2 regions of the Streptomyces rubradiris genome follow, and region 1 is predicted to be linked to the other one. Evidence: riboswitches for the same ligand, from Rfam matches in the RefSeq annotation. Region 1 holds a riboswitch; the other holds the start of a gene.

What was found. A riboswitch is a leader RNA that binds a small molecule or an ion and turns the genes downstream of it on or off. The one in region 1 is predicted to bind glycine.
Region 2: it holds a riboswitch for glycine, as region 1 does, so the genes downstream of both, gcvP (aminomethyl-transferring glycine dehydrogenase) here and gcvT (glycine cleavage system aminomethyltransferase GcvT) in region 1, are expected to answer to the same signal.

The regions. Positions count from the first base shown of each region.
Region 1 covers NZ_BNEA01000015.1:2,565,001-2,580,377, reverse strand. Annotated here, with positions in the region: gene Srubr_RS24500 (hypothetical protein) at 1-407, opposite strand, end outside; gene Srubr_RS24505 (WD40 repeat domain-containing protein) at 1-13, opposite strand, end outside; gene Srubr_RS24495 (L-serine ammonia-lyase) at 478-1,845, opposite strand; gene glyA (serine hydroxymethyltransferase) at 1,949-3,214, opposite strand; gene gcvH (glycine cleavage system protein GcvH) at 3,229-3,606, opposite strand; gene gcvT (glycine cleavage system aminomethyltransferase GcvT) at 3,744-4,862, opposite strand; glycine riboswitch at 4,904-5,017, opposite strand; glycine riboswitch at 5,018-5,122, opposite strand; gene Srubr_RS24475 (AAA family ATPase) at 5,300-5,968, shown strand; gene Srubr_RS24470 (enhanced serine sensitivity protein SseB) at 6,035-6,814, shown strand; gene Srubr_RS24465 (enhanced serine sensitivity protein SseB C-terminal domain-containing protein) at 7,013-7,804, shown strand; gene Srubr_RS24460 (ABC transporter permease) at 8,154-9,152, shown strand; gene Srubr_RS24455 (ABC transporter substrate-binding protein) at 9,209-10,960, shown strand; gene Srubr_RS24450 (ABC transporter permease) at 11,033-12,040, shown strand; gene Srubr_RS24445 (ABC transporter ATP-binding protein) at 12,037-13,128, shown strand; gene Srubr_RS24440 (ABC transporter ATP-binding protein) at 13,125-14,633, shown strand; gene Srubr_RS24435 (M1 family metallopeptidase) at 14,731-15,377, shown strand, end outside.
Region 2 covers NZ_BNEA01000001.1:916,934-932,310, reverse strand. Annotated here, with positions in the region: partial or broken gene Srubr_RS04385 (DNA polymerase IV) at 1-650, shown strand, start outside; gene Srubr_RS04380 (PRC-barrel domain-containing protein) at 971-1,342, opposite strand; glycine riboswitch at 1,462-1,556, shown strand; gene gcvP (aminomethyl-transferring glycine dehydrogenase) at 1,731-4,616, shown strand; gene Srubr_RS04370 (TOBE domain-containing protein) at 4,695-5,114, opposite strand; gene Srubr_RS04365 (ABC transporter ATP-binding protein) at 5,143-6,297, opposite strand; gene modB (molybdate ABC transporter permease subunit) at 6,294-7,154, opposite strand; gene modA (molybdate ABC transporter substrate-binding protein) at 7,151-7,981, opposite strand; gene Srubr_RS04350 (TOBE domain-containing protein) at 8,207-8,602, opposite strand; gene Srubr_RS04345 (APC family permease) at 8,715-10,667, opposite strand; gene Srubr_RS04340 (hypothetical protein) at 11,238-11,795, opposite strand; gene Srubr_RS04335 (DUF5999 family protein) at 12,154-12,360, opposite strand; gene Srubr_RS04330 (hypothetical protein) at 12,709-13,311, opposite strand; gene Srubr_RS04325 (glutamate--cysteine ligase) at 13,881-15,377, shown strand, end outside.

The DNA.
Region 1 (15,377 bases):
CAGCTCGCAGCACTGGACCCCCTCGGCTGCGACAGCGCCTCTTCGGCATCCGCGCCGGCCTGCCGGGCGGTGGGCAGCGGGGGCTCGGGCTGCTGACCCGCGCCCGCGCCGGTGATCGGGATCGCCTGGAAGAACTTCGCCACGACCAGCGGGGTGGTCACCCCCACGGCGAACGCGGCGGTCGCGTTCGGCAGCTGACCGGAGTTCCCCAGCGCCGCGGTGAGACCGAACCCGGCGAACAGCCGCAGCCCGATGGCCACCAGCATCACCGGCCGGTCGGCACGGGTGCGCCAGGGCCAGCGCCAGCGGCTGCGCGGACCCGTCGGACGCATCAGCGCCGAGAGGTTGAGCGCTTCGGCCACACTGCTGCCGAGCAGTCCCCACAGCGCGGGGTACAGGTCGATCACGCCAGGAATCGTAGCGCCGAGTGACGCGAAAAAAGCTATTTGTGACGGTGTGGTCGGAAATCGTACCGGTTCAGCACTCGATGATGTTGACCGCCAGGCCGCCCCGGGCCGTCTCCTTGTACTTCACGCTCATGTCGGCGCCGGTGTCCTTCATGGTCTTGATGACCTTGTCCAGGGACACCTTGTGGGAGCCGTCGCCGCGCATCGCCATCTTCGCGGCCGTGACCGCCTTCACCGCGGCCATGCCGTTGCGCTCGATGCACGGGATCTGGACCAGGCCGCCGACCGGGTCGCAGGTCAGGCCCAGGTTGTGCTCCATGCCGATCTCGGCCGCGTTCTCCACCTGCTCCGGGGAGCCGCCGAGCACCTCGGCGAGCGCGCCCGCCGCCATGGAGCAGGCGGAGCCCACCTCGCCCTGGCAGCCGACCTCGGCGCCGGAGATGGAGGCGTTCTCCTTGAAGAGCATGCCGATCGCGCCGGCGGCGAGCAGGAAGCGGACCACGCCGTCCTCGTCCGCGCCCGGCACGAAGTTGATGTAGTAGTGCAGCACCGCCGGGATGATGCCGGCCGCGCCGTTGGTGGGGGCCGTCACCACCCGGCCGCCGGCCGCGTTCTCCTCGTTCACCGCCATGGCGTAGAGCGTGATCCACTCCATGGCGTGCGCCAGCGGGTCGCCCTCGGCGCGCAGCTGGCGGGCCGAGACGGCCGCGCGGCGGCGCACCTTCAGCCCGCCCGGCAGGATGCCCTCCCGGGACATGCCGCGCTGGACGCACTCGCGCATCACCCGCCAGATCTCCAGCAGGCCCGCGCGGATCTCCTCCTCGGTGCGCCAGGCCCGCTCGTTCTCCAGCATCAGCGAGGAGATCGACAGGCCCGTCTCCTTCGTCAGGCGCAGCAGCTCGTCACCCGTGCGGAACGGGTACTTCAGGACCGTGTCGTCCAGCACGATCCGGTCCGCGCCCACCGCGTCCTCGTCGACCACGAAACCGCCGCCGACCGAGTAGTACGTCTTCGTCACCAGCTCGGCGCCCGAGGCGTCGTACGCCCACAGGGTCATGCCGTTGGCGTGGTACGGCAGCGCCTTGCGGCGGTGCAGGACCAGATCGTCGTCGTAGGAGAACGGGATCTCGTGCTCGCCGAGCAGCGCTATCCGGCCCGCCTGCCGGATCTTCTCCACCCGCTCGTCGGCCGTCTCCACGTCCACCGTGCGCGGCGAGGCGCCCTCCAGGCCGAGCAGCACCGCCTTCGGGGTGCCGTGGCCGTGGCCGGTCGCGCCGAGCGACCCGTACAGCTCGCAGCGCAGGGCGGCGACGGAGCCGAGCAGGCCCTCGTTGCGCAGCCGGCGGGCGAACATGCGCGCCGCGCGCATCGGGCCGACCGTGTGGGAGCTGGACGGGCCGATGCCGATCGAGAACAGGTCGAAGACCGAGATGGCCACGGGGGACTCCTCAATACGGGGGTGGTGCGAAGGGGCGGTACAGGGGCGCGGGCACCGCGCACGCCGGTACTCCCAGTGTGCGCGGTGCCCCGCGAAACGTGACTTACTTGCTCAGACCCGGGTACAGCGGGTGCTTGTCGGCGAGCGCCTTGACGCGCGCCTTGAGCGCCTCGGCGTCGTACGACGGCTTCAGCGTCTCGGCGATCACGTCCGCGACCTCGGCGAAGTCCTCGGCCGTGAAACCGCGCGTGGCCAGCGCCGGGGTGCCGATGCGCAGCCCCGAGGTGACCATCGGCGGGCGCGGGTCGTTCGGGACGGCGTTGCGGTTGACCGTGATGCCGACCTCGTGCAGCCGGTCCTCGGCCTGCTGCCCGTCCAGCTCGCTCGCGCGCAGGTCCACCAGGATCAGGTGCACGTCCGTGCCGCCGGACAGCACGTTCACCCCGGCCTCGCGCACATCGGCCGCGGTCAGCCGCTCGGCGAGGATGCGGGCGCCCTCCACCGTACGGCGCTGGCGCTCCTTGAAGTCCTCGCCCGCCGCGACCTTGAAGGACACCGCCTTGGCCGCGATCACGTGCTCCAGCGGACCGCCCTGGAAGCCCGGGAAGACGGAGGAGTTCAGCTTCTTCGCGAAGTCCTTCTTCGCGAGGATGATGCCGCCGCGCGGGCCGCCGAGCGTCTTGTGGGTCGTGGAGGTGACCACGTCGGCGTACTCCACCGGGTTCGGGTGCAGACCGGCGGCGACCAGGCCGGCGAAGTGCGCCATGTCGACCCACAGGTACGCGCCGGTCTCGTCGGCGATCCGGCGGAACTGGGCGAAGTCCAGCTGCCGGGGGTACGCCGACCAGCCCGCGATGATCACCTTCGGGCGGTGCTCCTTGGCGAGCTTCTCCACCTCGGCCATGTCGACCAGGCCGGTCTCGGCGTCCACGTGGTAGGCGACCACGTTGAACTGCTTGCCGGAGAAGTTCAGCCGCATGCCGTGGGTGAGGTGGCCGCCGTGCGCCAGGTCCAGGCCGAGGATGGTGTCCCCGGGCTGGGCCAGCGCGAACAGGGCCGCCTGGTTCGCGGAGGCGCCGGAGTGGGGCTGCACATTGGCGTACTCGGCGCCGAACAGCTCCTTGACCCGGTCGATGGCGATCTGCTCGGCCACGTCGACGTGCTCGCAGCCGCCGTAGTAGCGACGGCCCGGGTAGCCCTCGGCGTACTTGTTGGTGAGGACCGAACCCTGCGCCTCCATCACCGCGAGCGGCGCGAAGTTCTCGGAGGCGATCATCTCCAGCGTCGACTGCTGGCGGCTCAGCTCGGCGTCGACCGCGGCGGCGATCTCCGGGTCCAGCTCGTGCAGGGGCGTGTTCAGGACAGTCATGGGGCTACGACTCCTCAGCCGGCGGTGAAGGCGGTGTACTCGTCGGCGGAGAGCAGCTCGGCCGGCTCCTCGGTGACGCGTACCTTGAACAGCCAGCCGCCCTCGAAGGGGGCCGAGTTCACCAGCGACGGGTCGTTGACGACGTCCTCGTTGACCTCGGTGACCTCACCGGTGACCGGCGAGTACAGGTCGGAGACCGACTTCGTGGACTCCAGCTCGCCGCAGGTCTCGCCCGCGGTCACCGTGGAGCCGGCCTCGGGGAGCTGGACGAAGACGACATCGCCGAGCGCGTTGGCCGCGTGCTCCGTGATGCCGACCGTCGAGACGCCGTCCTGGGCGTCCGACAGCCACTCGTGCTCCTTGCTGTAGCGCAGCTGCTGGGGGTTGCTCATGGCCTGAATTCTCCTGTACGCGCGGGAGTGGTGATGACGGGGGGACTGGGGAAACCGCTGGTGAGCGGGCGAATGTGCGCAGGCTCACGCGCCGCCCTCGGGCCGGGGTCCCGGGCCGGTGCGGGCGCGGGCGGCGGTTACTTCTGGCGCTTGTAGAACGGCAGCGCCACGACCTGGTACGGCTCGTGGGTGCCCCGGATGTCCACGCCGACGCCTTCGGTGCCCGGCGCGGCGTGCGCCGCGTCGACGTAGGCCATGGCGATCGGCTTGCCCAGGGTGGGGGAGGGGGCGCCCGAGGTGACCTCGCCGATCACCTCGCCGCCGGCCACCACGGCGTACCCGGCGCGCGGCACCCGGCGGCCCTCGGCGACCAGCCCGACCAGCACCCGGGGCGGGTTCTGCGCGGCCCGCCCGGCGGCCTCGGCCAGCGCCGCGCGGCCCACGAAGTCGCCCTCCTTGTCGAACTTGACCACGCGGCCCAGCCCGGCGTCGAAGGGGGTCAGGGAAGTGCTCAGCTCGTGCCCGTACAGCGGCATGCCCGCCTCCAGGCGCAGCGTGTCCCGGCAGGACAGCCCGCACGGGACCAGTCCGACGCCCTCGCCGGCCTCGGTGAGCGCCTGCCACAGCGCCACGGCGTGCTCCGGCTTCACGAACAGCTCGAAGCCGTCCTCGCCGGTGTACCCCGTACGGGCGATCAGCGCCGGGACGCCGGCGACCGTGCCGGGCAGCCCGGCGTAGTACTTCAGGCCGTCCAGGTCGGCGTCGGTGAGCGACTTCAGGATGCCGGGGGACTCGGGGCCCTGCACGGCGATCAGCGCGTAGGCGTCCCGGTCGTCGCGGACCTCGGCGGCGAAGCCGGCCGCGCGCTCGGTGAGGGCGTCCAGCACCACCTGGGCGTTGGAGGCGTTGGCCACGACCATGTACTCGGTCTCGGCCAGCCGGTAGACGATCAGGTCGTCCAGGATGCCGCCGTCGGCCTGGCAGATCATGGTGTAGCGGGCGCGGCCGACGCCGACCGAGGCGATGTTGCCGACCAGGGCGTGGTTCAGGAAGGCGGCGGCCTCGGCGCCGGTCACGGTGATCTCGCCCATGTGGGACAGGTCGAACAGACCGGCCCGGGTGCGCACGGCGAGGTGCTCGTCGCGCTCGGAGCCGTAGCGCAGGGGCATGTCCCAGCCGGCGAAGTCGGTCATCGTCGCGCCCAGCGAGCGGTGCACGGCGTCGAGCGCGGTATGACGGAGTTCGGTACTGCTCATCGGTCGGTCGTCTCCCAGGGCAAAGGACGGGCGAGGAACGTTCCTCCCCATCTGTCATCGGAACCTGAGAGGTTCGCCGCCACCGCCACGGGGACGATCACGGCTTGCACCTTGGGTGGAGCCGCCGGCGGCGGCGGCCCGCTTTTCAGATGTGCCTCGCCCGCGCGGTAACGGGGCCTGAGAGATTCAAGGGAGGGACTTGCTCCTTCGGCGCCCCAGGCGGCCCCGAGGGGGCCCGGGGACTCTCCCGCGCGGATTCAAACGGCCGGTATGCAGTTGGCGGGCTCATCATTGCACGCCACACCCCGGCCATCCAGAGCGTGCCGCTTGTGACCGACCTGTGGCCGTAAGCACACGAACCGCCGACCGTTCTCCATTACCTTCCCTTTACAGAGAACGGGCATGGGACCGATCGAGCCCTCGGGAGGACGATCACGGTGAACAGGACCTCGGCCTACGCCGCCCACGCCGGCCTCGCGGTGCCGGGACAGCCCGCCGCGGCGGTCCGCGAACGCGGCGCGGACCGCCCCGCGCCGGTCGTCCGCGACCTGCGCGACCGGGCCGGCCGCAGCCCGCACGCCCTGCTCTTCGGCCCCCGTGACCTGGTGGTCGTCACCGGCTTGCCCGGCAGTGGCAAGTCCACCCTGATGCGCCGCGCGGTCACCGGCGGCCGCGTCGACTCCCAGGACACCCGGGACCGCTGGCAGGCCCGCGTCCCCGGCTTCCTGCCGTACGCGCTCTACCGCCCCCTGGTCCGCCTCGCCCACTACGCCGGACTGTGCAGGGCCCTGCGCACCGGGGAGGGGCTTGTCGTGCACGACTGCGGCACCCAGCCGTGGGTGCGCGCCTGGCTGGCCCGCGCGGCCCGGCGCCGGGGCGGCACCCTGCACCTGCTCCTCCTCGACGTCAGCCCCGAGACCGCCCGGCAGGGCCAGCGCGAGCGCGGCCGGGGCGTCTCCCGCTACGCCTTCCGCCGCCACCGCCGCGCCACCGCCCGGCTGCTGCGCGCGGTGGAGAAGGGGCGGCTGCCGGGCGGCTGCGGTGCGGCGGTGCTGCTGGACCGGGACGCGGCGGACGTCCTCGCCCGCGTCGGCTTCACGCGGTGAGGCACTGTCAGCGCCACCCGCTAGCCTTCATGGTCACAGCAGTGGTTCCCAGCAGGCGGTAGGCACATGGACTTCCCGGCGGACTTCCCGGCACAGGCGCACCCGCACCCGCACGGCGGTTGGCCCGGCAACGAGCTGGAGGAGGTGTTGTCGGCCTCCCTCGGCATCCCCGCGGCGGGCGGCCGGATCGTCGAGGTCCTCGGCCGCAGCTTCCTGTGGATCCCGCTGCCGAACGGCGGGGGCCCGGACAGCGGCCCGCTGGACCTGCCGACGCTCGACATCGACGGCCAGGCGTACGTCCCGGTGTTCAGCTCCGAGGAACAGCTGCGCCAGGTGGCCGGCTCCCACATGTCGTACACCATCGCCCCGGCGGTGGAGTTCGCCCGCGGCCTGCCCCCGCAGGTGGGCATCGCCGTCAATCCCGAGGGCGTGGTCGGCATACCGCTGCCGCCCCAGGCCGTGGCCGAGCTGTGCCGGGTGGGCCGCACCCCGCTCGACGGCCCGGGCACCGGCGGCCGGGTGCGCCTCTTCGAGCCCGACTGGCAGGACGACCCGGTGGACTTCCTCGCCGCCGCCTCCGCCGAGTTCGCCGGGACCGGCGTGGTCCTCACCGCCCGCCGCTGCCTGGCCGCCGTCGAGACGGCCGACCCGGCGATGTTCGTGGGCGTCGAACTCTCCCAGTGGGAAGGCGACCTGCGCGCCCTCCCCCTCCAGGCCCTCGGCAAGGCCCTGGCCGAGGTCCCCGTCAAATGGCCGGTCAACCTGGTCCTGCTGGATGTAACGGACGACCCGGTGGCGACCTGGCTGAAGGCGAACGTCCGCCCGTTCTACACATCCGCCCACTGAACCGAGCCCCAAAGGGGCGCGGGGCTGTGTCCGATATGCGGCTCCGCCGCGGGGCGCGACAAGCCACAACGCACCCGCACACGCGTACGAACGCCAAGGTCCCGAGCTACTAGGCGCATAAGCTGTGCTCAAACGCCGGGTCACCAAAAAGAAGGGGCACACCAGGTGAGCGCGAGCCACAGCGGCAGCGTCGAGCACATGCTGCGCCAGGTCACGCCCGGACGCTACGACGCCTACGAGTCCTTGCTGCGCGCCCTCGCCACCCCCACCTCCGGCCAGGTCTTCATGCTCCTGTGGCACGGCCAGGCCGGCGCCCCGGACGCCCAGTACGGGACCATGGAGGTGGACGGCTTCCCCTACGCCCCCTGCGTGACCTCCGCCCAGGAGCTGTCGGCCAGCGGCTGGAACCGCTCCTACGAGGTGGCCGACGGCCTGGACGTGGCCCGCACCCTCTACCCCGACCACTACGGCCTCTGGCTCAACCCGCACGCGCCCGGCGGCGGCGTCGGCATCCCCTGGCCGGACCTGCGCCGCATCGCCACCGGTCTGGACCGCCAGCCCGCCGGCCCGTTGCGGCTGTCCGAACCCGGTATCGAGATCCCGCAGTTCTACGCCCTGCTCGCGCAGAACGCGCACCGCACCCCCGCGCTGCGCTCGCTGCGCCGCGCCTGGGTGCAGCCCGCGCTCGGGGCGCCCTACCTCGCCATCGGCCTGGACGTGTACGACACCTCGCCCGCCGCGGTCGACTCGGTGCGCGCCATGATGCAGCAGTCCATCGGCGCGGTCCCGGAGGGCCTGCCGGTCTCGACGGTCGCCATGACCGACGACCACGACCCGGTGGTGATGTGGATGCGGGCCAACGCGCGCCCCTTCTACGACCGTGAGGCGCACGCCCCGGTGCCCCCGCAGCAGCCCCCGCTCCAGGTGCCGGCCCCGCCGCAGGCGCCGGCCGGCGGCTACGGCTACCCGCCGGCGCGCAGCGGCTACTGAGCAACGAGGCGTGGTGGCAGGTTTGTTGACCGGCCCGCACAATGCACGGGAGCGGGACGCTTCTGCGCGCGTAGACATCGGTCGTACCTCCCGAACCGCGTAGATTCGCCGATCTGCCCCAACTGGCCCGCGTCCGAGGGCCGTTACCCACTGTTCGGATAACGGAATCCCCCGCACTGCATCACGGTTGCGCATACTTTCGCCGTCAGCTCTGGCGGGTGATCACAACGACGCTGAAGACTCGCGACTCAGACACGAGGCCGAGGCCACGTGTTCGATGGCAAGTCGACAAAGCCGCAATCCGCGGCAGGCGCAGGCCGGTCACCACCGGCGAGAGGGGTCGCTCACCGTGACCGCACCGATCGAGACCACCGGGGCGGCAGCCGAGACGCAGCCGGAGGCTGTGCTGGAGGGTGCCGGTAAGGGGCAGATCGAGGGTCGTTCCCTGGGCCAGATCGCCTGGTCCCGGTTCAAGAAGGACAAGGCCGCCGTCGCCGGCGGCGTCATCGTGATCCTGCTGATCCTCCTCGCCGTCCTCTCGCGCCCCATCCAGGCCCTGTTCGGCCTCGACCCCAACGCCTTCAACCAGGACCTGATCACCCCGGACACCTCGCTGCCCACGGGCAGTTGGGGCGGCATGAGCGCGGACCACCCGCTCGGCGTGGACCCGAAGTTCGGCCGGGACATCGCCACCCGCATCCTGGAGGGCTCCTGGGTGTCGCTGGTGGTCGCCTTCGGTGCCACCGTCCTGTCCAACGTCATCGGCGCGATCATGGGTGTCATCGCGGGCTACTACGGCGGCCGGGTGGACTCGATCATCAGCCGGCTGATGGACACCTTCCTCGCCTTCCCCCTCCTGCTCTTCGCGATCGCCATCTCCGCCACCCTCCAGGGCGGCGCGTTCGGCCTCAACGGCCTGCCGCTCCACCTGAGCGTGCTCATCTTCGTCATCGGCTTCTTCAACTGGCCGTATCTGGGCCGGATCGTGCGCGGCCAGACCCTCGCACTGCGCGAGCGCGAGTTCGTCGACGCGGCCCGGGGCATGGGCGCCAAGGCGCCGTACATCCTCTTCCGGGAACTGATGCCGAACCTGGTCGGCCCGATCATCGTCTACTCGACGCTGCTGATCCCGACCAACATCATCTTCGAGGCGTCGCTGAGCTTCCTCGGCGTCGGCATCCAGCCCCCGCAGGCGTCCTGGGGCGGCATGCTCCGCGAGGCGGTCACCTACTACCAGGTCGACCCCCAGTACATGATCGTCCCCGGCCTGGCCATCTTCGTCACCGTGCTGGCGTTCAACCTGCTCGGTGACGGTCTCCGCGACGCTCTCGACCCGCGCAGCCGCTGACGCCTGCCGCGGAGAGCCCGACAAGTTTTCAATCAATGGAGGGGAAAGCGCCCATCATGCGAAGGTCAGCGCTGGCCGCTATCGCGGCCATCGGCTCCGCCAGCCTGCTTCTTGCGGGTTGCAGCAAGGCCGATGACAACACCAACGAGAACGGCACCAAGTCGGCCGGGGCCAACGCCGCGACCAAGGGCGTCGTGAACGCGTCGGACAAGAAGGGTGGCACCGTCACCTACGAGATGTCCGACGTCCCGGACTCCTTCGACCCGGGCAACACGTACTACGCGTACATGTACAACCTCAGCCGGCTGTACGCCCGTCCGCTGATGACCTTCAAGCCGGGCCCCGGCGACGAGGGCAACACCCTGGTCCCGGACCTCGCGGCGACCAAGGGCCAGCCGAGCGACGGCGGCAAGACCTGGACGTACAAGCTGCGTCCGGGCCTGGAGTACGAGGACGGCACGCCGATCACCTCGAAGGACGTCAAGTACGCCGTCGAGCGCTCCAACTTCGCGCGTGACGTGCTCTCCCTCGGCCCGAACTACTTCCAGCAGTTCATGGCCGACGGCGACAAGTACAAGGGCCCGTACAAGGACAAGAGCGACAAGGGTCTGTCCTCCATCGAGACCCCGGACGACACCACGATCGTCTTCCACCTGAAGCAGGCCTTCCAGGAGTTCGACTACCTGGTCGCCACGCCGCAGACGGCTCCGGTGCCGAAGGCGAAGGACACCGGCGTCGACTACGTCAAGCACATCGTGTCCTCCGGCTCGTACAAGTTCCAGAGCTACGAGGACGGCAAGCAGGCCGTGCTCGTGCGCAACGAGAACTGGGACCCGAAGACCGACCCGCTGCGCAAGCAGCTCCCGGACAAGATCGTCGTCAAGCTGAAGGTCAACCCGGAGACCATCGACCAGGACGTCATGGCGGGCAACGCCATCGACCTGGTCGGCACCGGTGTCCAGGCCTCCACCCAGGCCGAGGTGCTGACCGACCCCGCCAAGAAGGCCAACACGGACAACACCTACGGTGGCCGTTCCGTCTACCTGGCGATCAACACCAAGCTGAAGCCGTTCGACAAGCCCGAGTGCCGCAAGGCCGTGCAGTACGCCATCGACAAGGTCTCGGTGCAGACCGCCGAGGGCGGCCCGGTCCGCGGTGAGATCGCCTCCACCGTCCTGCCCCCGGACATCCCGGGCTACGCCAAGGCCGACGCCTACGCCACCAAGGACAACAAGGGCGACATCGCCAAGGCCAAGGACCTGCTGAAGGACTGCGGCCAGACCTCGATCTCCACCAACATCACGGCCCGTTCGGACCGTCCGCAGGAGATCGACGCCGCCACGGCGATCATCAACTCGCTGAAGAAGGTCGGCATCAACGCCAGCCTCAAGCAGTACCCGTCGGGCAAGTACTTCACCGACTACGCGGGTGTGCCGAAGTTCATCCAGAAGCAGAACATCGGCCTGATGATGATGCAGTGGGGCGCCGACTGGCCCTCCGGCTACGGCTTCCTCCAGCAGATCCTGAACGGCAAGGCGATCAGCCAGTCCGGCAACACCAACCTGTCGCTGTACGACAGCAAGGAAGTCAACGACCTGCTGGGCAAGGCGATCGGCACCCAGGACACCGGCGAGCGCAACAGCCTCTACACCCAGATCGACAAGAAGACCATGGACGACGCCGTCCTCGTCCCGCTGACCTACTTCAAGGTCCTGCTGGGCCGTCCGCAGAACTACACCAACCTGGTTTCCACGGCGGCCTTCAGCGGTCAGTACGACTACCTCAACATCGGCGTCGCGTCGAAGTAGCAGCCCCGGAAGGCAGGTGAAGGCATTGGTGCCCGTGGGCCTCCCGGCCCGCGGGCACCAGCGCCGGCCCCCGTGATCTCGTACATCCTCCGCCGGACGTTCGCGGCAGTGATCCTGCTGCTGGTCGTCTCCGCGGTCACCTTCGCCATCTTCTTCCTGCTGCCGCGACTCGCCGGCCAGACGGCGGACCAGCTGGCACAGCAGTACATCGGCAAGAGCCCGTCGAAGGCGGACATCGCCGCGGTCAAGCACAACCTCGGTCTGGACCAGCCCGTCTACGTCCAGTACTGGCACTTCATCAAGGGGATCGTGGCCGGCGCCACGTACGACCTCGGCCCGACCACGGTGCGCTGCGACGCGCCGTGCTTCGGCTACTCCTTCAAGAACCACCAGGCGGTCTGGCCGGAGCTGACCTCCCGCATCCCGGTCACGGCCTCGCTGGCCGCGGGTGCCGCCGTGCTGTGGCTCCTGTCGGGTGTGGTGGTCGGCGTGATCTCCGCGCTGAAGCCGCGCTCGTTCTTCGACCGTCTCTTCATGGGCGTCGCGCTCGCCGGTGTCTCGCTGCCCATGTTCTTCACGGGCAAGCTGGCGCAGCTGCTCTTCACCGTCCAGATCCCGATCTTCGGGCGCACCTACGTCCCGCTCACGGAGAACCCGGCGCAGTGGGCCAACACCCTCTTCCTGGCCTGGTGCTCGCTCGCCCTGCTGTACTCCGCCATCTACGCCCGGCTGACCCGCTCGGGGATGCTGGAGACGATGAACGAGGACTTCATCCGCACGGCCCGGGCCAAGGGCCTGGTCGAGCGCAGAGTGGTGGTCAAGCACGGACTGCGCTCCGCGCTCACCCCGATCATCACCGTCTTCGGAATGGACCTCGGTCTGCTGCTCGGCGGCGCCGTGATCACCGAGTCCGTGTTCTCGCTGCACGGCATCGGCGAGTACGCGGTGCAGGGCATCACCGACAACGACCTGCCTAAGATTTTGGGCGTGACCCTGCTCGCCGCCTTCTTCGTCGTGATCGCAAACCTTGTGGTGGACGTGCTCTACGCCGCCGCCGACCCGCGGGTGAGGCTCTCGTGACCGAACTCTCCAAGACCGGTGCCACGGCGGGCGAGCCCGCAGCCGACCGGCGTCCCGAAGCCTTCCTGGAGGTCCGCGACCTCAAGGTGCACTTCCCGACCGACGACGGCGTGGTCAAGTCCGTCGACGGGGTCAGCTTCTCGCTGGAGAAGGGCAAGACCCTCGCCATCGTGGGCGAGTCCGGCTCCGGCAAGTCGGTGACCTCGCTGGCCATCATGGGCCTGCACCGGCTCGGCGCGCGCGGCAAGAACGTGCGGATGTCCGGCGAGATCTGGCTGGACGGCAAGGAACTGGTCTCCGCCTCCCCGGACGAGGTGCGCAAACTGCGCGGCCGGGAGATGGCGATGATCTTCCAGGACCCGCTGTCCGCGATGCACCCCTACTACAAGGTCGGCGACCAGATCGTCGAGGCCTACCGGGTGCACCACGACGTCAGCAAGAAGGTCGCCCGCGCTCGGGCCATCGAGATGCTCGACCGGGTCGGCATCCCCGAGCCCGCCAAGCGCGTCGACGGCTACCCGCACGAGTTCTCCGGCGGCATGCGCCAGCGTGCCATGATCGCCATGGCCCTGGTCAACAACCCCGAGCTGCTCATCGCGGACGAGCCGACCACCGCCCTCGACGTGACCGTCCAGGCGCAGATCCTCGACCTGATCCGCGACCTGCAGAAGGAGTTCGGCTCCGCGGTCATCATGATCACCCACGACCTCGGCGTGGTCGCCGAGATCGCCGACGAGGTCCTGGTGATGTACGGCGGCCGGTGCGTGGAGCGCGGTCCGGCCGGCGAGGTCTTCGAGCAGCCGCAGCACCCCTACACCTGGGGCCTGCTCGGCTCGATGCCCCGTATCGACCGCGAGACCTCCGAACGGCTCATCCCGGTCAAGGGCCAGCCGCCGAGCCTCATCAACGTCCCCTCGGGCTGCGCCTTCCACCCGCGCTGCCCGTACGCGGACATCCCCAAGGGGAACGTCACCCGCACGGTGCGCCCCGAGCTGGAGCAGGTGAGCACCGGGCACTGGTCCGCCTGTCACCTCCCGACCGAGGACCGCCAGCGGATCTGGACCGAAGAGATTGCGCCGAAGCTGTGAGTGAGACCAAGAAGACGGACGAGGCCGCGATCCCTCAGCAGACGTCGGCTTCCGAGGGCTCGGCGGACCGCGAGGTGCTGCTCCGGGTCGAGGGCCTGACGAAGCACTTCCCGATCAAGAAGGGCATCCTGCAGCGCCAGGTCGGCGCCGTGAAGGCCGTCGACGGCATCGACTTCGAGGTGCGCAAGGGCGAGACCCTGGGCGTGGTCGGCGAGTCGGGCTGCGGCAAGTCGACCATGGGCCGGGTCATCACCCGCCTCCAGGACCCGACCGGCGGGAAGATCACCTTCGAGGGCCAGGACATCACCCGGCTGAGCACCGGGCAGCTGCGCCCGCTGCGCCGCGACATCCAGATGATCTTCCAGGACCCGTACGGCTCCCTGAACCCCCGCCACACCATCGGCTCGATCGTCTCGGCGCCCTTCCGGCTCCAGGGCGTGGAGCCCGAGGGCGGGGTGAAGAAGGAGGTCCAGCGGCTCCTCTCCCTGGTCGGCCTCAGCCCCGAGCACTACAACCGCTACCCGCACGAGTTCTCCGGCGGTCAGCGCCAGCGCATCGGCATCGCCCGCGCGCTCGCCCTGAAGCCGAAGCTGGTGGTGGCGGACGAGCCGGTCTCCGCGCTGGACGTGTCGATCCAGGCGCAGGTCGTGAACCTGATGGACGACCTCCAGCAGGAGCTGGGCCTGACCTACGTGATCATCGCCCACGACCTGTCGGTGGTCCGGCACGTCTCGGACCGGATCGCGGTGATGTACCTCGGCAAGATCGTGGAGCTGGCCGACCGCACCTCGCTGTACGAGACGCCGATGCATCCGTACACCAAGGCGCTGATGTCGGCGGTGCCGGTGCCGGACCCGAAGCGCCGGGGGCAGAAGAACGAGCGCATCCTGCTGCGCGGCGACGTCCCGTCCCCGATCGCCCCGCCCTCCGGCTGCCGGTTCCACACCCGCTGCTGGAAGGCGACGGAGATCTGCCGGACGACCGAGCCGCAGCTCGTCGAGCTGAAGCCGGGCCAGCGGGTCGCCTGCCACCACCCGGAGAACTTCGCCGACCAGGCCCCGCAGGACACGGTCCTGCTGTCGGCGGCGAAGGCGGCGTCGGAGCTGGTCCCGGACGCGGTCGTCTCCGACGGTTCGGCGGAGCCGAAGCCGGCGGCGGAGGAGAGATCGGCGGGCGGGAAGGAGCCGGCGGCCGCGGAGAAGCCGGCGGCCGCGAAGGCACCTGCCGCGAAGGACACCGCTTCCGAGGCGACCGGCTCCGAGGAGGCTCCCGAGGCGACCGCTTCGGAGCCGGCCGGGGCCGCCGGGTCCGCCGAAGCCGTTTCCGAGGCCGCCGACACCGCCCCGGCCCCCGAAGCCGCCGAGGCCGCCGCGGCGGCGGAGCCGGCCGAGGAGAAGACCGGCCCGGGGGCGAAGTCCACGCCGAAGGCGACCGGGAGGACGAGCGGGAAGGCGCCCGGCAAGCCGTCGGCCGGGAGCGGCGCCGAGGAGTCGTCCGACAAGTAACGCATGACGACCAAGAAAGTCATGTACATGCCTGAACGGGAGAGTGCAGAGTCGTCCGTGTCCGACCACCGATCGGCACGCTCGAAAGGGACGATCCATGGCACTCTCCCGTTCGGCACGTCTCGGAGTCCTCGTCACCGCGGCGGCCTCCTTCCTGGCCATCGCCGCCTCCGCGCCCCCGACCCAGGGCGCCCCCGGCATCGGCGACCCCTACTTCCCGCGCCTCGGCAACGGTGGCTACGACGCCCGCCACTACGACCTGGACGTGGCCTACGCCCCCGGCACCGGCCGACTGGACGGCCGTACCACGCTCACCGCGCGCGCCACCCACACCCTCTCCTCCTTCGACCTCGACCTTCAGAAGCTGGAGATCACGCGGGTGGAGGTGAACGGCAGACGGGCGCGGTTCACCCGGGACGGCGACGAGGTCACCGTCACCCCGCGCCGGGCGCTGCCCAAGGGCCGTGACTTCACCGTCTCCGTCACCTACGGCGGCATACCCGAGCCCCTCGGCGGACCCATCGTCTTCGGCTCCGAGTACGGCTGGATGAAGACCCCCGACGGCGTCTTCGTCGCCTGCCAGCCCAACGCCGCCTCCACCTGGTTCCCCTCCAGCGACCACCCCGCCGACAAGGCCACCTACGACATCCGGATCAAGGCGCCCGAGGGCCTGACCGCGGTCTCCAACGGCCGGCTGGTGTCGACGTACGACAAGGGCGGCTCGACGTACACCCACTGGCGGGA
Region 2 (15,377 bases), on a different contig from region 1:
TGGTGGCCGAGCGGGAGGCCAAGTCGGTGTCGGTGGAGGACACGTACGACGTGGACATCCACGACCGGGTGCGGGTCGGCCTGGAGGTGCAGAGGCTGGCCGACCGGTGTGTGCGGCGGCTGCGCGGGGCCGGGTTGTCCGGGCGGACCATCGTGCTCAAGGTGCGGCGGTACGACTTCTCGACCCTGACTCGTTCCGAGACGCTCAGAGGGCCCACGGACGATCCCGCCGTCATCCGTGAGGCGGCGGCGCGGCTGCTGGACTCCGTGGACACCACCGGCGGGGTGCGGCTGCTCGGGGTCGGGGTGTCCGGGCTCGCCGACTACACCCAGGAGGACCTGTTCGCGCAGGCCATGCCGGTGCGGGTGGTGGAGGAGCCGGAGGAGGCCGCCGTCGAGGCGGAGGCGGAGCAGCCGGAAGCCGCGGAGCGGCACTGGCGGGCCGGGCAGGATGTGCGGCACGCCGAGTACGGGCCCGGCTGGGTGCAGGGGAGCGGGCTGGGGAGGGTGACGGTACGGTTCGAGACGCCTCAGTCGGAACCGGGGCGTGTGCGGACGTTTTTCGCCGACGATCCCGCGCTGGCGTCTGCGGATCCGTTGCCGTTGGTCGCGGCCCTTTCCCACCCGCCCGCCCGTCCCGGGACCCCGCCCGACAGCGGCCGACACGGGGCTCCGCCCCGGACCCCGGAAGAGTGCCGGGGCCGGGAGGAGTCCCGGGGCCGGGAGGGGTCCCGGGACCGGGAAGACTCCGGCGGGCAGGACGAGTCCCTTGCCCTGAATGGGGTCCGGGTCCTCGGCGAGTCCCCCGCCCCCGAGGACGGCCGTGCCCCTGACGGCGTCCGTGCGCTCGAAAAGGGCCGCGTCCCAGGAGAGAGCGGTGATCGGGGGAGGCGCCCCGTGCTGGGAGCGGACCGGGCTCGGCAAGGTGCTCGGGATAGGGAGGAGGGGCGTGGGTGGGAGGGGCCGGGGGGTCAGGTTTCCTCCGAGCCCGCCAGTCTGCCGAAGTCGTGGTCCGGGAGCGGGGGAGGGGAGGCCGTGTCGAGACCGTAGTGGTGGTAGAGCTGGAGTTCCTGCTCGGGAGAGAGGTGGCGGCCCACGCCGAAGCCGGGGGCGTCCTTGATCAGGGCGCGGTCGTAGGGGACGCGCAGGGTGCCGTCGACGAGTTCGCTGGGTTCCAGGGGCACGAAGGCGTCCCGGGAGAACAGGCCGGTGCGTATGGCCGCCCACTCGGGCACGCCGGTCGCGTCGTCCAGGTACACCTCGTCGATGGTGCCGATCTTGGTGCCCTTGCGGTCGAACGCCTTGCGGCCGATCAGGCTGCGCGGATCGATGTCGGTCTGCACGGTCCCTCTCCCTCCACGTGGTCGCAACTCATCCGTAAGCACTACGAAAGAGCACATTGGAGGAGGCGGCCACTCGAAGGCTGCCCCATTGACCTCGCTGGTAGGCTGACAGCGGCTGCTGACCCCGCGCGGGAGAGTCCTCCGACCACCTCGGGGGCGCCGAAGGAGCAACTCCTCCCCGGAATCTCTCAGGCTCACGTACCGCACGGACGAGGTCACTCTGGAAAGCAGGGCGGGCGTCGACGGCTCCTGCCCTCACCGACGGTGAAAGCCGGCGCCCGCGGGCGTCCGGTGAAGCTCTCAGGTGCAGATGACAGAGGGGGAGGCCGTCGGGGTACCCGCGCCGGGGTGCCCCTCGCAGGTCGCGTCAGACCAGGAGGCCTCCGCAATGACCGCCCATCGCATTCCGCTCTCCGAACTCGAAGCGGGCACCCCGTTCGAGCAGCGCCACATCGGACCCGACCAGGAGGCGCGGGCCAAGATGCTCGCGCAGGTCGGATACGGCTCGCTGGACGAGCTGACCGCCGCCGCGGTCCCGGATGTGATCAAGAACGCCGACTCCCTGGACCTGCCGGGCGCCCGCACCGAGGCCGAGGTGCTCGCCGAACTGCGCTCGCTCGCCGACCGCAACCAGGTCCTGCGCTCCATGATCGGCCTGGGCTACTACGGCACCTTCACCCCGCCCGTCATCCTGCGCAACGTGATGGAGAACCCCGCCTGGTACACGGCCTACACGCCGTACCAGCCGGAGATCTCCCAGGGCCGTCTGGAGGCCCTGCTGAACTTCCAGACGATGGTCGCCGAGCTGACCGGGCTGCCCACCTCCGGCGCCTCCCTGCTGGACGAGGGCACGGCCGCCGCCGAGGCGATGGCCCTGTCCCGGCGTATGGGCAAGAACAAGAAGGGCCTGTTCCTGGTCGACGCGGACACGCTGCCGCAGACCATCGCCGTGATCGAGACCCGCGCCGAGCCGACCGGCGTGGAGGTCGTCGTCGCCGACCTGTCCGCAGGCATTCCGGCGGAGATCGCCGAGCGCGAGATCAACGGCGTGCTGCTCCAGTACCCGGGCGCCTCCGGTGCCGTACGGGACCTCAAGCCCGTCATCGACCAGGCGCACGAGCTGGGCGCCCTGGTGACGGTGGCCGCCGACCTGCTCGCCCTGACCCTGCTGACCTCGCCGGGCGAGCTGGGCGCGGACATCGCCGTGGGCACCACCCAGCGCTTCGGCGTGCCCATGGGCTTCGGCGGTCCGCACGCCGGCTACATGGCCGTACACGAGAAGTTCGCGCGCAGCCTGCCCGGCCGCTTGGTCGGCGTCTCCGTCGACGCCGACGGCCACAAGGCCTACCGGCTCGCACTGCAGACCCGTGAGCAGCACATCCGCCGTGAGAAGGCCACCAGCAACATCTGTACCGCACAGGTGCTGCTCGCCGTCATGGCCGGCATGTACGCCGTCTACCACGGGCCCGAGGGCCTGAGGACCATCGCGCGGCGCACGCACCGCTACGCCACCCTCCTCGCCGAGGGCCTGAAGGCCGCCGGTGTCGAGATCGTCCACGGCGCCTTCTTCGACACGGTCACCGCGCGCGTGCCCGGCAACGCCGCCGGGATCGCCGCCGCCGCCCGGGACAAGGGCGTCAACCTGCGGCTGGTCGACGCCGACCACGTCTCCATGGCCTGCGACGAGACCACCGACCGGGCCGGGCTGGACGCTGTCTGGTCCGCCTTCGGCGTCGACGCCGACATCGAGGCGCTGGACGCGACCGCCGAGGACGCCCTGCCCGAGGCGCTGCTGCGCACCGACGACTACCTCACCCACCCGGTCTTCCACCAGCACCGCTCCGAGACCGCCATGCTGCGCTACCTGCGCAGGCTCGCCGACCGCGACTACGCGCTCGACCGCGGCATGATCCCGCTGGGCTCCTGCACCATGAAGCTCAACGCGACCACGGAGATGGAGCCGGTCACCTGGCCCGAGTTCGGGCAGCTGCACCCCTTCGCGCCCGCCGAGCAGGCGCAGGGCTACCTCACCCTCATCCGCGAGCTGGAGGACCGTCTCGCCGAGGTCACCGGCTACGACAAGGTCTCCCTCCAGCCGAACGCCGGCTCCCAGGGCGAGCTGGCCGGTCTGCTCGCCGTCCGCGGCTACCACCGCGCCAACGGCGACGACCGGCGCACCGTCTGCCTGATCCCGTCCTCCGCGCACGGCACCAACGCCGCCAGCGCCGTGATGGCCGGCATGAAGGTCGTCGTCGTCAAGACCGCCGAGGACGGCGAGATCGACGTCGAGGACCTGCGCGCCAAGATCGAGCAGCACCGCGACGAGCTGGCCGTGCTGATGATCACCTACCCGTCCACGCACGGCGTGTTCGAGGAGCACGTCGCCGACATCTGCGCCCAGGTCCACGAGGCCGGCGGTCAGGTGTACGTCGACGGCGCCAACCTCAACGCGCTCGTCGGCCTCGCCAAGCCGGGCCACTTCGGCGGTGACGTCTCCCACCTGAACCTGCACAAGACCTTCTGCATCCCGCACGGCGGCGGCGGTCCGGGCGTCGGCCCGGTCGCGGTCCGGTCGCACCTCGCGCCGTACCTGCCGAACCACCCGCTCCAGCCGGAGGCCGGCCCGGAGACGGGCGTGGGCCCGATCTCGGCGGCCCCGTGGGGCAGCGCGGGCATCCTGCCCATCTCCTGGGCGTACGTCCGGCTGATGGGCGGCGAGGGCCTGAAGCGGGCCACCCAGGTGGCCGTGCTGTCGGCGAACTACATCGCCAAGCGCCTGGAGCCGCACTACCCGGTGCTCTACACCGGCCCCGGCGGCCTGGTCGCGCACGAGTGCATCATCGACCTGCGCCCGATCACCAAGGCGACCGGCGTGAGCGTGGACGATGTCGCCAAGCGCCTGATCGACTACGGCTTCCACGCGCCGACCATGTCCTTCCCGGTGGCCGGCACGCTGATGATCGAGCCGACCGAGTCGGAGGACATCACCGAGCTGGACCGTTTCTGCGACGCGATGATCGCCATCCGCGCGGAGATCGAGAAGGTCGGCTCGGGCGAGTGGCCCGCGGAGGACAACCCGCTGCGGAACGCCCCGCACACCGCGGCGGCGCTCGGCGGCGAGTGGGCGCACGCCTACAGCCGTGAGCAGGCCGTCTTCCCGGCCGGCGGCTCGGCCGCCGACAAGTACTGGCCGCCGGTGCGCCGCATCGACCAGGCCTTCGGCGACCGCAACCTGGTGTGCTCCTGCCCGCCGCTGGACGCTTACGAGGACTGAGCGAACCGCTGCTTGAGAGGCCCCGCCCGGAACGCCAGGTTCCACCGGGCGGGGCCTCTTCCGCCGCTGAAACGATGTCTAAGGGGCCGACAGTGCGACCTCGGTCGCCTTGATCAGGGCGATGACCTCCGAGCCCACGAAGAGGCCGAGGTCGGCGACCGCGTCCGTGGTGATGACGGCGGTGAGTTCGCCGACGGCCGTGGCGATCTTCACGGAGGCCATGACCTCGCCCGGGCGGACCTCGGTGACGGTGCCGGGGAACCGGTTGCGGATGGACAGCCCCTCGGCCTGGCGTGCGGCGAGGGCGACCTCGGTGGACTTGACCAGGGCGTGCACGGGCCGGCCGGGCGCGAGGGAGAGCTGCTCGGCGGCCTCCAGGGTGATGGCGGCCAGCAGGTGCGGGCCGCCGTCCAGCCGGACCTCGACGGTGGCCATGACCTGGCCTGCGTGGACCTCGGTGACGGTGCCGGGCAGCTGGTTGCGGATGCTCAGGGTCATGGGCACCCACCGTAGGGCGCGGGTCCGGTCAGGCCGGGTATGCGTGGGTCTGGGTCGCCTTCACCGTCGCCCAGACCGGTGTACCGGGGCGCAGGTCCAGTTCGGCGGCGGCCACCGTCGTCAGGTCCGCGGCGAGCGGGAGTTCGCCGGTGAGGTCGGCGCGGATCCGGTCGCCGTGCGTCTCCAGGCCGCTGACCTCGCAGCGCCACAGGTTGCGGGCGCTCACGCCGGAGGGCCGGTCCCGGAACAGGGTCACGGCGGACGGCGGAAACGCCACGAAGGCCGGCCCGGACAGCTCCTCCGTCGTCGTGACCGCCGGCCCGGCGTCGAGCCGTACGGTGTGCCCCGCGGCCTGTCCCCGGTAGAGGTTGAGGCCGACGAGCCGGGCGATGTAGTCGGTGCGCGGGTGCCGGGCGATGTCGGCGGGGGCGCCCTGCTGTACGACCCGGCCGTGCTCCACGACCACCAGGCGGTCCGCGAGCACCATGGCGTCCAGCGGGTCGTGCGTGACCAGTACGGAGACCGCCTCGAACTCGGCCAGATGGCGGCGGAGCCCGGCGCGGACCTCCAGGCGGGTACGGGCGTCCAGGGCCGCCAGCGGCTCGTCCAGGAGCAGCAGGCGGGGGCGGGTGGCGAGGGCGCGGGCGAGGGCCACGCGCTGGGCCTGGCCGCCGGACAGCCGGCGTGGCTTGGTGGCCGCGTGGTCGGCGAGGCCCATGCGGTCCAGCCAGGCCGCCGCCTGGGTGCGGGCCTCGGCCTTGCCCACGCCCTGGCAGCGGGGGCCGAAGGCGACGTTGTCCAGGGCGGACAGGTGGGGGAAGAGCAGGTAGTCCTGGAAGACGACACCGACCGGACGGGACTCGGGGGGCGTGTGCTCCAGGGGGGTGCCGTCCAGGTGCAGGTGGCCGTCCGTGAGCGGGGCGAGGCCCGCGAGGGCGCGCAGGGCGGTGGTCTTGCCGGCGCCGTTGGGGCCGAGGAGTGCCACGACCTCGCCGGGGGCGGCCGTCAGGGTGATGTCCAGACGGAAGCCGGGGCGGTCGACCACGAGGCGGGCGTCGAGGCCGGCGGCCGGGGGCGGAGCGACATCGGCCGGTGCGGGTCCGGATGGGCGTGCGGGCTCGGGCGGGGCGGGAGTGGCGCTGTTGGCGGGTTGCTTGTCGGGGTGGGGGTCGGTGTGGGTCATGGGGTTGTCATCCAGCGGTCCCTGAGGGCTGCCAGGACCGCGATCGACACGGTGAGCAGCACGAGGCTGAGGGCGATGGCGGCCTCCGGGTCGTTCTGGAGGGCGAGGTAGACCGAGAGGGGCATGGTCTGCGTGCGGCCGGGGAAGTTGCCCGCGAAGGTGATCGTCGCGCCGAACTCGCCGAGCGCCCGCGCCCAGGCCAGCACCGCGCCGGCCGCGATGCCGGGCGCGATCAGCGGCAGCGTGACCCGGCGGAACGCGGTGAAGCGGGACGCGCCGAGCGTGGTGGCCGCCTCCTCGTAGCGCGGGTCGGCGGCGCGCAGGGTGCCCTCGACGCTGATCACCAGGAACGGCATCGCCACGAACGCCTCCGCGATCACGACCCCGGTGGTGGTGAACGGCAGCGTGACCCCGAACCACGCGTCCAGCCACCGCCCGACGACCCCGTTGCGGCCCAGGGCCAGCAGCAGCGCCACACCGCCGACGACCGGCGGCAGCACCAGCGGCAGGGTGACCAGGGCCCGTACCAGGCCACGGCCGGGGAAGTCCGTACGGGCCAGCAGCCAGGCCAGCGGCACGCCGAGGACGAGGCTCACGGCGGTCGCCGCGGTGGCACTGATCAGCGACAGCTGGAGCGCCTGCCACACCTCGGTGCTGCCCAGCTGATCCGGCAAGGAGCGCCAGGGCGCGCGGACGAGCAGCGCGAGCAGCGGCAGCAGCAGGAACGCCAGCGCCAGCAGGCCCGGCAGCAGCAGCGGCAACGGCACCCCGCGGCGGCCCCCCGCGCCGGCGCGGCGGCGTCGCGGCCGGCCCGTGCGGCGGCCGGCCGCGACGCCGGGCTTGTCGGGCGAGGTCACGGCTTGAGGAACCCGGCCTCGCCCAGCACCTTCTGGCCGTCGGCGGACCGCACGAGGGCGATGAACGCCTGGGCCGCCTCGGCGTTCCGCCCGTTCTTCAGCACGGTGATCGGGTAGTCGTTGACGGCGCCGGCGGACTCGGGGAACTCCACGCCCTGCACCTTGCCCTTCGCGGCCTTCACATCGGTCTTGTAGACGACCGCGGCGTCCGCCTCGTCCAGTTCCACCTTGTTCAGGGCGCTCTTGACGTCCTGCTCGTAGGAGACCGGGGTGAGCTTGACCTTGGCGGCGTCCAGGGCCTTGCGCGCGGCGGAGCCGCAGGGCACGGTCTTGTCGCACAGGACGACCTTCAGCCCGGACTTGGTGAGGTCCTTCAGGGAGGACACCTTCGCGGGGTTGCCCGGCCGGGTGGCGATCTCCAGCTGGTTGCGCACGAAGGTGACCGGGGTGCCGGACGCCGCTCCCGCGTCCGTCACGGTCTTCATCGTCTTGGCGCTGGCGGCGGCGAAGACGTCGGCGGGGGCGCCGCCGGTGATGCTCGCGGCAAGGGTGTCGCTGCCGCCGAAGCTGAAGCTGACCTTGGTCCCGGGGTGCCGGTGCTCGAACTCCTCGCCCAGGGTCGTGAAGCCCTCCTTCAGGGAGGCGGCGGCGAACACGGTGACCGTGCCGGACAGCTTCGGGGAAGCCGACGCGCCCGTGGAGCCGGACTCCCCGGACGAGTCCGATGAGTCCGATGAGGAGGAACAGGCGCTCAGGGCCAGCGCGGCGGCGGCTCCGGCACCGGCCAGTCGCAGCATCCGCCGGGTCCGGCGCACGGAACGGGTCATCACGGATCGACTCCTCGGTTCTTGGACAACGGTCGCGCCCTGGCACGTCCGTTGATCGGCCGTGCGGCGATGATACTGCCGCATCTACGAGGCAGAAGTCTCCTGTCGCTTCGCATGAGCCGGGAGTACGGGGTTTGTAGCTTGCATGTGCGTTCGTACGGCGTGGGTGTCGGCGGCGTGGCCGGGGCGGTGGTGGCAGGGGAGTGGCCCCGGTGCTCGGGCCGGTCAGACGCGGTCGATGTGCACGTTCGTCGACTTCACGCGCGCGGTGGCCTCCATGCCGACCTCCAGGCCCAGTTCCTCCACGGCTTCCCGGGTCAGCAGCGAGACCAGCCGGTGCGGGCCCGCCTGGATCTCCACCTGGGCGGCGACGTCGCCGAGCTTGATCGCGGTGACGATGCCGGGGAAGGCGTTGCGGACGGAGGTGTACGAGGCCTCTTCCTCGCCGCTGTCACCCTTGGCGAGTTCGACGGAGAACGCGGCGAGGTCCCTGCCGTCGATGAGCCGGCGCCCGGACTCGTCGCGGTGGGTGGCCACCCGGCCGGCGTCGGCCCAGCGGCGGGCGGTGTCGGGGCTGACGCCGAGCAGCCGCGCGGCCTGGCCGATCGTGTAGGACTGCATGCCGGTCACGATAGGGGCAAGCGCCGGGAAGCGTGTGTTCGGGGCCGACCGCAGGGGTATAACGCGATATAGCGGATGCCGGGGGGCATGCCGTGCGGGCCCGATGGCCGACTCAGCCGGTGTGTACCCGCGGGCGGCGTTCCCGGTCCGGTTCCGCCACGCGCAGCACCTCACGGGTGACCGGGGCGACCTCGCCCTGGCCGAAGAGGAAGAAACGGAGGAAGTTGGCGAACGGATTGCCCTCGGTCCACTCGAAGTAGATGTGCGGGGTGCGGCCCGTGGCGTCCCGGACGTGCAGCAGCAGCGCGGCGAGGGCGTTCGGGATGGAGGAGGACTCCAGCGTCAGCACCCGGTAGCGGTCGTGCAGCACCTCGCCGCGCACGGCCAGCCCCGCCTCGAACTCGGACGGGTCGGTGACCGTGACCTCGACGAAGACGAAGTCCTCCTGCTCCGGCATGTCGTTGTCGGCCCTGATCTGCTCGGCCTTGTCCCGGTACTCGGCCTGGTCCCGCCGCCCCGGCTTGTTGGCGATGAAACGGATGCGCCGGTGGGCCATGTCCCGGACGAACCGCTCCGCCATCGGGTCGAGCGTCACGTGGGTCACGCGCAGCTCGAAGGCGCGGGCCAGCCGGGACAGCAGCGATATCAGCATGATCCCGACGATGAAGCAGGCACCGATCTTCACACCGTCCGGACGCTCGATGACGTTCACCACGGTCGTGTAGAGGAACACCGCCGAGATCGCCCCGAACGCCAGGGTCCAGCCGCGCTGGCCCGCCTTGCGCGCGGCGATGGTCACCGCGATCGCGGCGGAGCTGATCAGCACCAGCACACCGGTGGCGTAGGCGCCGCCCTGCTTGTCGACGTTGGCGTCGAAGATCCACGTCACCAGGAAGGCGACCAGGGTGAAGACGACGACCATCGGGCGTACCGCCCGGGCCCAGTGCGGGGCCATGCCGTAGCGGGGCAGGTAGCGCGGCATCAGGTTGAGCAGTCCGGCCATGGCGGAGGCGCCCGCGAACCACAGGATGGCGATCGTCGAGACGTCGTACACCGTGCCGAAGGCGTTGCCGAGGTACTCGTGCGCGAGATAGGCGAGCGCGCGGCCGTTGGCGTCGCCGCCCGGCTTGAACTCCCGCTCCGGGATGAGCAGCGTCGTGATGAAGCTGGTGGTGATCAGGAAGCAGCTCATCACCAGCGCGGCGGTGGTCAGCAGCTTCTTGGTGTCCCGGATCCGGCCGGCCGGCCGCTCGTCGGTGTCACCCGGGTCGCCCTGGACGTGCGGCATGACGGCGACGCCGGTCTCGAAGCCGGACAGGCCGAGGGCGAGTTTCGGGAAGACGATCAGCGCCACGCCGATCATCACGAAGACGTTGCCGTGCTCCTCGGTCAGGGCACCGCTCCAGTCGGTGATCACATGCCCGGCGGTGACGACGTGCCACAGGCCGGTGATCACGACGACGAGGTTGAGCAGGAGATAGACGCCGACCAGGGCGACGGCGACGCCGATGGCCTCCAGGAAGCCCTTGAGGAACACCGCGCCGAGCAGCGCCACCAGGAACAGGGTGATCAGCATCTGCTTGCCCTGGAGGGCTTGCGTCAGATGCGGGTTCTCCACCAGGTGGGTGGAGGCGTCGGCGGCCGAGAGCGTGATGGTGATCAGGAAGTCGGTCGCCGCGAAGCCCAGCAGGGTGAGGACGAACAGCTTGCCCTTCCAGAAGGAGAGCAGCCGCTCCAGCATCGCGATGGACCCCTCGCCGCGCGGGCTCTCCTCGGCCACGCGCCGGTAGACCGGCAGGGCGCCGGCCAGCGTGACGACGACCAGCACGATGGTGGCCACCGGGGACAGCAGGCCGGCCGCCAGGGCCGCGATGCCCGGCTGGTAACCGAGGGTGGAGAAGTAGTCGACGCCGGTCAGACACATCACCCGCCACCAGCGCTGGCCCTTGTGGGCGGGCTCCGGCTCGGCGTGCGGGCCCGGATGCTGCTTGGCCAGGTCGGACAGCCCCTCCAGCATCCAGGCGCGCAGGCGGCCGGTACTGGGAGGGCGTTCGGTCGTGGCCATCGCTGTGCTCCTGACGTACGGCGGCTCTTTCCGGCCATTACCCGGACGGCGGCACCAGCGTATGCAGAGAGTGACGTTCGGGCCTGCGGATCGTCGGGCCGACGGCGTCAAGCTTGCGTTAAGAATGGCCCGCGAACGCCGGGGCGCATGAAGAAGGGGAGGCCGGGGCCGGTACGCCCGAGCCGGCGCCGAGTGGGTGACCTGAGGCCGGGGCCGCCCGAGGCGACTGGGCGACGGCCACCGAGTGTCATGGCGTACGAAGGGTGTACGAGGGGCGTACGCGGGCTGGGGCGCGCCGGGTGTCATGGCCTACGGGGGCCGGGGCGCGCCTGGTGGGTGAGGCTGGTCGGTGTCATGCGGCGTGGGGTATGGCATCCGGACCGTTGCCGGAGCGGGCGGCCGGGCCTACGGCATCCGGACGGCCGTCGGTGCGGGCGGGGCCATGGCACGCACCACCGTCACCGGAGCGGGCTCTCCAGTCCTGTGGTGTTTGAGGTTCCCGTGGTTCTGGAGGCCGATGGGCGCCAGGCCCGCGATGCCCGCAGCCGCCGCTGCCCGGACCGGAAGCCGCTACTCCATGCCCGACGCGCGGAACACACCCAGCGCGGTCTCGCGGTTCACACGGCGGGCGAGGGTGTGCAGGGCGGTCGTACCGGTCAGCAGGATGCCGGCGGTCTCGGCGCGCCGGGCACCCTCGTCGAGCCGGTACCACAGGTCCGGGTTGCGGACCAGTACCTCGGGGTCGATCTCGACCCGGTGGCCCAGGGCGTCGCGCAGCACCAGCCGGCGGCTGACGCCGTCCAGCGGGCGTACCGCGATCAGCAGATCCGTACGGACCCGGCGGGTGCGCCCCAGGCGGCGGGAGGCCAGCCAGCCCTGGCCGGCCGACACGCGCGCCGGGTACAGGACGAGGAACAGCAGCAGGGCCGTCACCAGCCACAGGACACCGCGCCACCAGGTCAGCGAGCCGGCCGCCCCGTCCAGACACAGCGACAGCCCGAGCAGCGCGGTGGCGTAGCGGACCGCGCCGCGTACCTCCCCGGCCCAGTCGCGGTCGTACGCCACGGCAGCGGTGCCGGACAGGTGCCGGCCGATCGCCAGGGGGCGGGTGTCGTCGCGGTGCTCCATGGGGAAAACGGTAGACCCGCGGGCGGCCCGCAGTGCCCTGCGTTGACGGCGCCCTGACGGCCGGACGGCCTTTCTTGACGGGTCCGTATCGCCGGGGCCCGGCGCGGCTCGGCCCCGGACGCGCGCGGTCGAACATGACACCGGTCCGGCTCAGGGCGGGCCCGAAGGCACCTGGGCTGGGACCCGGTGCGGCACGAGCGGGGTGCCCGCCTGCTGAGGCCCGTTGTCTCCAACCCATCCCCGGACCGGGGCTCCGGCCAGCCGGACGGCGCCGGGGCTCCCGCGAGGAGTGTCCCGGCATGCGTCGGGGCCGGTGCGCACGGGTGTGTGCGGCCGGCCCCTGGGTTGCCGTGCCTGCTCAGGCGGCGGTCATCACCTGCTCCGCTCCGAGCGGGCGGTGCGGGGCGATGATGCGGCCGTCGGGCAGCAGCTCACCGGTGTCCTCGAAGAGCAGGACGCCGTTGCACAGCAGGCTCCAGCCCTGCTCCGGGTGGTGCGCCACGAGGCGGGCGGACTCCCGGTCGGCGGATTCGGCTGGCGGGCACGGCGGCTGGTGCTGGCACATGGGCGGGATCTTTCGCTCTGTCGTGATCATGTCCGTCCCCCGTGATGAAAGAGTCGGTCTGTACATCCAGTGTTCTCTCCTGCGTCTCATTCCGCAGGGTTTTCCCACCACCGCTTCTCACAGGTTCATGACGCGTCACCCGCGCGGGCGGTTCAGCCCAACCCCACGGTCACTTCGGGTGGTTTGCAGTGGCCGGAAGGGACTAGTTCACGTCGGCGGGGATGCCCGGAGCGCCCGCACCCGGGCTCTGGCCACGGCCGCACCAGGGCTCCGGGCACGGCCGCGGCCGGGCTCCGGAAACAGCTCTACCCCGCTTCCCGGGCGGGAAGCGGGGTAGGCGGGTGTCGGTCAGGCGGCGGGTGAGCCGAGCGCGGTCGGGCCGAGCAGCGGGAGAGGAGTCGCCCGCTGGGTCAGGACCGGAAGCAACTCGGCGACACGGAAGGGACGGTGGGCCGGAATGCCGGGCGGGGCCGGGGCCAGCGGGACGAGCAGATCGGTGGCGGCCGGATGGCCCTCGGTGCCGTCGCCGGAGTGGTCGCCGTGCAGCCACAGGGTGAGCATGTACAGGCCGGGAACGGACAACAGTCTCGGCTGGTACGGGAGTTGGAGCGCATCGGCCTGCTTCAGGGCGCGTTCGGTGGAGGCGATGTACGGGCCTTCGAAGAAGTGCGAGAAGGCCCAGCCGTCGGGGGTGAGCATGGTGTCGGCCGCGGCCACCGCGCGATCGCCGCACCGGATCAGGAAGCGCCAGCCGGCCAGCCGGGTCGCGGACAGGCCTTGTTCGGAGATGCGGTCCCACACATGGACCGGCAACGGGAGTTCGGGGGTCGCGGGCCCCTGCGCGGCGCGCAGGGAAGGGGTGCGCGCCTCACGGACCGCGGTGGGAGAGCCGAGGGCGGTGAGGACGGAGCGCAGGGCGGGCGCGGGGGCAGGGGGAAGGTGCAGCGGCATGTGGGTCGCCTCTCATTCGACAGGCGCGGCGGCGCGAGGAGGGGGTGGGGCGGACGGCGCTGTCTGCTCACGGAAGGCCGGAGAGGTGGGGCCCGGGTCGGGTGTGAACGAGGGTGTGGCTCGGCCCGCCCCCCGTCAACCGGGACGGCGGTAACGCCTCGGCAACCAGGACCGAGGGTGCCACCTCTGCCGTGCGCACGAAGTTTATACGACGTTTGTTCGGCCGATGTTTCGGCTATCCGACTTCGGTTCCGGAGGCAAGAATGAATTAGGTCGTCGATTTGCCGAACTCATCCCGGTTTCCGGGCCGGCCGGTCACCGCTGACCTCGCATTACGCATCGGTAGCGGTCGGCCGGATGTCGTCGGCGTTTTTCACGAGGAGTTCGGGGCACCCGAGGGTGCACCCTGCGGCATGCCTCGTGAATGTGCCGCCGGGAACATTCCGACAGAGTAACCGGCGGCGGGCCGGGACAGGACGTTATCGATCGCTTCGGCTGGGCATCATCCCCCCTGACCGGGAGCCTGGCGGCCGGAGCGCCGGCCCGCCCATCCGAGGAGGGACACTTCGATGGGGGAAAAGGTCGCGGCGGGGCAGTTCGACCTGTCCGATCGCCAGCGCTATCGCGAAAAGCTCCAGAAGTGTCTGACGGGACTGGAGCGATTGCTGCGGGAGAAGCGATTCGACCGCCCCAAGAATCTCATGGGGGTGGAGATAGAATTGAATCTCGCCGGGCCCGACGGTATGCCGAAAATGTTGAACGGTGAGGTACTGGAACGCATAGCGAGCCGTGATTTCCAAACAGAACTCGCCATGTTCAACCTTGAAGTGAACATAGCGCCCCACCGGCTGGGCGGGCGGGTGTTCGACCGGCTCGCCGAGGAACTGCGCACCTCGCTCGCCTACGCCGACCGCAAGGCCGGCGAGGTGGACGCCGGCATCGTGATGATCGGCATCCTGCCCACCCTCGACCGGGACGACCTGGTCTCCTCCAACCTCTCCGAGGTCGACCGCTACACCCTCCTCAACGACCAGATCGTCGCCGCCCGCGGCGAGGACTTCCGGCTCGACATCGACGGCGTGGAACACCTCGTCTGCACGTCCAAGTCGATCGTGCCCGAGGCCGCGTGCACCTCGGTGCAGCTGCACCTCCAGGTCACCCCGGCCCGGTTCGCGGACGTGTGGAACGCGGCCCAGGCGGCGAGCGCCGCGCAGATCGCCATGGGCGCCAACTCGCCGTTCCTCTTCGGGCACGAACTGTGGCGCGAGTCCCGGCCCCCGCTGTTCCAGCAGTCCACCGACACCCGGCCGCCCGAGTTGCAGGCACAGGGCGTCCGGCCGCGGACCTGGTTCGGCGAGCGATGGATCTCCTCGGCGTACGACCTGTTCGAGGAGAACCTGCGTTACTTCCCGGCGCTGCTGCCGATCTGCGACGACGAGGAACCGCTGGAGATCATCGAGGCCGGCGGAGTGCCCCGGCTCGGCGAACTCGTGCTGCACAACGGCACGGTCTACCGCTGGAACCGGCCGGTGTACGGCATCGCGGACGGCCTGCCGCATCTGCGCGTGGAGAACCGGGTGCTGCCCGCCGGGCCGACCATCACCGACGTCATCGCCAACGCGGCCTTCTACTACGGCCTGGTCCGGGCGCTCGCCGAGGAGTCCCGGCCGGTGTGGACACGGCTGCCGTTCGCCGCGGCCGAGGCGAACTTCGACGCGGCCTGCCGGTACGGGATCGACGCCCGCTTCGTCTGGCCCCGGCGGGGACGCTACGGCGGCACGGGCGAGGTCGACGCGGTGACACTGGTCCGCGACGAGTTGCTGCCGCTCGCCGCGGCCGGGCTGGACGCGTGGGGCGTGGAGGCCGCCGACCGGGACCTCTACCTGGGCGTGATCGAGGAACGCTGCCGCCGCCGGGTCAACGGGGCGTCCTGGCAGGCGGCCACCTTCCACCGGGCGCTGGAGAGGGGCCTGTCCCGCGAGGCGGCCCTGGCGGCGACGACCCGCCGGTACGCCGAGCTGATGCACGGCGGGGAACCGGTCCACACCTGGCCGGTGGGCTTGCCG